2 regions of the Promicromonospora kroppenstedtii genome follow, and region 1 is predicted to be linked to the other one. Evidence: riboswitches for the same ligand, from Rfam matches in the RefSeq annotation. Region 1 holds a riboswitch; the other holds the start of a gene.
The links. A riboswitch is a leader RNA that binds a small molecule or an ion and turns the genes downstream of it on or off. The one in region 1 is predicted to bind thiamine pyrophosphate.
Positions count from the first base shown of each region.

Region 1 (2,192 bases):
TGGCCCCGGCGACGTACAACACGCTCACGAAATGGGCGCTGGGCATCGCCGACACCTACGTGCTGACCCGCCTGGCCGAGCAGGTCGGACGCCGCGTCCCGATCGTGGCCGCGCCCTACGTCCACACCAGGTTCGCCGCGCACCCGACCTACGAGGGCAGCCTCGCGACGCTGAAGCAGTGGGGCGTGCGCCTCGTGATCGGCCCGGGCGAGCCGCACGAACCGGGTGCCGCCGAGCCGGACGACTTCCCGTGGGCGGAGATCCTGGAGACGGTGACCTCGGCCCGTGAAGGAGCGGTCACGCCTCGACCGTGACCTCCACGGCGACGTCGTCGGCGTCGAACCGCACGGTCGGCCAGTAGCCGTCCAGGAAGTGCTGCCCGCACGAGTCGTCGAGGTGCAGCACGACGTCGCCGTCGGCGAGCACCTCCACGGTCTGCAGGACGAGGTCGCGCGCCGCCTCGGCGAGCTCGTCCGCGGTCGGCTCCTCGGTGCTGAACTCGTTGACGACGGCGTCGGTCGCGCGCCGGTGCCAGCCCGCGCGGTCCGCGTAGACCGCCGCGACGCGCGGCAGCAGGGCGGACGCCGCAGCGGCGTCGGTCGCGTTCAGCATGAGCCCGGGCTCGCCGTCGGCCGTGTCGGCGTCTGCCGAGTACCAGTCGTGGACCAGGGTCTCGCCGCTGGTCAGCGTGGTTGTGGCACGGGCGAGCTCGCCCCAGGGGGACGGGACGGTCGCGGCGTCGTCGGGCATGCGCCGATGCTAGCGAGCGGACGCGTGCCGACCACGCCCGGCCCTGCTGTTACGGTGAGCGCAGTGCACGGGAGTCCGGTATGCCGGGCTGAGAGGGAGTACTCGAACTCCGACCGTTGAACCTGATCCGGATCATGCCGGCGCAGGAAGCGACTCAGGACGTGGGGCCGTCAGGTGCCCGTCCTCCTGTGCCGACGGACATCCGACGGACAGGGAGCACCCCGATGGCAGACCTTGCCACCAGTACCGATGCCACCAGCACCGACGAGACGGCCGGGCTGCGCGGCGACCCGATGCGCTTCGGCGTCGGCGCCCGCATCACCGCGGCGGTCATGTCGGACGACTACGTCGACGTGATCCTGGGCGCGCTGCGCGAGACCGACAGCACGGGGCTGGTCGTCGAGACCGGCGACGTGAGCACCTACGTGGGCGGCTCCGAGACCGACCTGCTGCGGTACGTCACCGACCTGACGGCCGGGATCGCGGCGTCGGGCAAGCACGCCGCCATCACCGTGCACCTCTCCCGGGGCTGCCCGGGGGAGGTGGTCTGCGAGCTGCCCGGCGGCGCGGGGCCGCGCGTCACCGAGGTGCCGGAGGGCCGCGACACGGGCCGGTTCGTCACGGCCGAGTGGGCCCTGTACCCCCTCGCCGACGACGTCCGCGCCGACGTGACGCCCGACCACATGCGCGACATCTACGCCGCGATCGAGCTGGCCAAGGAGAACGGCACGTTCCACGGTTCGCAGCACTTCGTCACGCGCCTGGAGGGCGACGCCGGCCGCGTGCTCGCCAGCGCGTTCGCCGGGTGGGTCCTCGCGGGCCGCACGGTCCAGCACGTGACCAGCCACCTCACCCTCTCGGTGAACAGCCCGAGCCACGCGGGCGGCACCCATGAGTGAGACGACGGAACGCCGTCGCGCGCGGCTGCCCCTGCGCGACATCGTGCTCATGGTGATGCTCGGCGTCGTCTTCGGGTTCCTGTACTGGGCGCTCGTGCAGGCGTGGAACGGGCTCGCCGTGGCCATGGGGCCGGCCGGCGACCTGGCCCAGCACGTGCTGCTGGGCGGCTGGCTGCTGGTGGCGCCGATCGCGGTCGCGATCATCCGCAAGCCCTTCGTCGGCATCATCGCCGAGGTGATCGCGTCGGTGGTCGAGGTGGTCTTCCTCGGCTCGCCGGTCGGGCCGCTCCTGCTGGTGGCCGCCGCGATCCAGGGCGCGGGCAGCGAGCTGCCGTTCGCGCTCACGCGCTACCGGAAGTTCGGGTGGGGCGTCTACGCGCTCTCGGGCGTGCTCGGCGCGGGCCTCGTCTTCGTGTGGTCCGCGTTCCGGTTCGACTGGTACGGGCAGGACATCCTGGCGCTGCGGCTCGGCCTCCAGCTCGTGTCCGGCCTGGTGCTGGGCGGGCTGCTCGCCAAGGTGATCGTCGACCGCCTGCACGGCAC
Region 1 is NZ_JBIRYI010000018.1:59,561-61,752, reverse strand. Features, by position in the region: gene ACH47X_RS23635 (flavoprotein) at 1-314, shown strand, start outside; gene ACH47X_RS23630 (hypothetical protein) at 298-750, opposite strand; TPP riboswitch at 808-916, shown strand; gene ACH47X_RS23625 (YkoF family thiamine/hydroxymethylpyrimidine-binding protein) at 975-1,649, shown strand; gene ACH47X_RS23620 (ECF transporter S component) at 1,642-2,192, shown strand, end outside.

Region 2 (2,192 bases), on a different contig from region 1:
ACGATCTCCTCGGACTCGCCCCGTGAGTAGGCGTCGGCCGTGTCGATGAAGTTGATGCCCGCGTCGAGCGCCTTGTGGATGATCTTGACCGACTCGTCGTGGTCGGGGTTGCCGATCGCGCCGAACATCATCGCGCCGAGCGCGTAGGGGCTGACCTTGATGCCGGTCCGGCCGAGGTTGCGGTACTGCATGGGGCCCTCCTGGGGTCGAGAGGTCTGGTGAGCGCACCCGCGATGCCGTAGTCTGGAACTAAGCGGAACGCTCTTCCAGAACTATATGGAAAGGCGTTCCGGTTAGCAACGGATCGGGAGAGAAGTGACCCAGCACACAGAGCAGCGCCCCCTGCGCCGCGACGCGCAGCGCAACATCGGCGCGCTGCTCGACGCCGCCAAGCAGGTCTTCGGCACGTCCGGCGTGGACGCGCCCGCGAAGGAGATCGCCGACCTCGCGGGCGTCGGCGTCGGCACGCTCTACCGCCACTTCCCCAAGCGGTCCGACCTGGTCAAGGCCGTCTTCCAGGCCGAGGTCGACGCCACCGCCGACGCCGCCCCCGCCCTGGCCGCCGCCCACGAACCCGTCGTCGCACTGGAGAAGTGGCTCCACCGGTACACCGAGTTCCTCGCGACCAAGCGCGGGCTCGCCTCCGCACTGCACTCCGGCGACCCGACGTTCGACGCGCTGCCCGCGTACTTCATGGGCCGGCTCGGCCCCGCCGTCGGCTCCCTGCTCGACGCCGCCGCCGCGGCCGGCGCCATCCGCGCCGTCGCCAGCCCCAAGGACCTGCTCTACGCCGTGTCCAAGCTGTCGGTGACCATGAACGACGAGGAGCCCGACCACGGCCGCCGCATGCTCGACCTGCTCGTCGACGGGCTGCAGCACCGGGCCTGACCCCTCCCCTTCCAGCACGCACCGACGGTTCCGGACACCCGCCGAAGCCGTATAAGGTCGGCACCCAATGGCGCGGGGCGCAGGGCACCAGCCCGGCTGAGATGCACCCGTGGAACCTGATCTAGGTAGTGCTAGCGAAGGGAACGCCTCATGGGCTCAGTCCTGCCCGACGCCGTCGCGTCGGTCGTCACCGCGGTGCGCGACACCGCCCCACTGGTGCACTGCGTGACCAACGTCGTGGTCACGGGCTTCACCGCCAACATGCTGCTCGCCGCCGGCGCGGCACCAGCCATGGTCGCCGACCCCGAGGAGGCGCCGATCATGGCCGGCGTCGCCGGCGGGCTGCTGATCAACCTCGGCACCGTCGAGGGCCGCCAGGCCGACGGCATGCGGGCCGCCGTCGACGGCGCCACCGCCGCCGGCGTGCCCTGGGTGCTCGACCCCGTGGCCATCGGCGCGCTCCCGCTGCGCACGCGGCTCGCCGCCGAGCTCTACGCCCGCGGCCCTGCCGTCGTGCGCGGCAACGCGTCCGAGATCCAGGCGCTCGCGGGCGGGGCCGGCGGCCGCGGCGTCGACTCCCTGGACACGCCGGACGGCGTGCGGGACGTCGCGCTCGGCCTGGCCCGGTCCTCCGGTGCCGTGATCGCCGTGAGCGGCGCGTCCGACCTGATCACCGACGGTGAGCGCGTCGTCCGCGTCCGGGCGGGCAGCTCCCTGATGACGCGCGTGACCGGGGTCGGCTGCTCGCTCGGCGCGCTGGTCGCGGCGTGCGCCGCCGTCACCGAGGACCGGCTGCTCGCCGCGACGGCCGCCACGGCCTGGCTCTGCGTCGCCGCGGACCGCACGACGTCGGCGACGCCCGGCAGCTTCGCCGTCGAGCTGGTGGACCGCGTGTTCGACGTCGACCCCGAGACGGTCGGGTTCGGCGCCGGGCTGGTGGACGAGTCCACGGCGGGGTCTTCCCCGACCACGGTCGCGCGGGCCGGCGCGTGAGCGCCCGGATCCGCCTCGACCCGTCCGTCTACCTGGTCACCGACACCCAGCAGTGCGGCGGCCCCACGGGGGTCGTCGCCACGGTCGGCGCGGCGGTCGACGGCGGCATCACCGCCGTCCAGCTCCGCGACCCGGCGGCGAGCACGCGCGAGCTCGTGGACCTCGGCCGCGCGCTGGTCGCGCTGCTCCGGCCGCTCGGGGTGCCGCTGGTCGTCGACGACCGGGTCGACGTCGCGCTCGCGATCGACGCCGACGGCGCCCACGTGGGCCAGCGCGACCTGGACCCCGTCTCGGCGCGCCGGCTCCTGGGC
Region 2 is NZ_JBIRYI010000001.1:518,435-520,626, reverse strand. Features, by position in the region: gene ACH47X_RS02335 (aldo/keto reductase) at 1-191, opposite strand, end outside; gene ACH47X_RS02330 (TetR/AcrR family transcriptional regulator) at 316-888, shown strand; TPP riboswitch at 952-1,049, shown strand; gene thiM (hydroxyethylthiazole kinase) at 1,039-1,881, shown strand; gene thiE (thiamine phosphate synthase) at 1,878-2,192, shown strand, end outside.
Region 2: another riboswitch for thiamine pyrophosphate. It lies ahead of thiM (hydroxyethylthiazole kinase); the one in region 1 lies ahead of ACH47X_RS23625 (YkoF family thiamine/hydroxymethylpyrimidine-binding protein).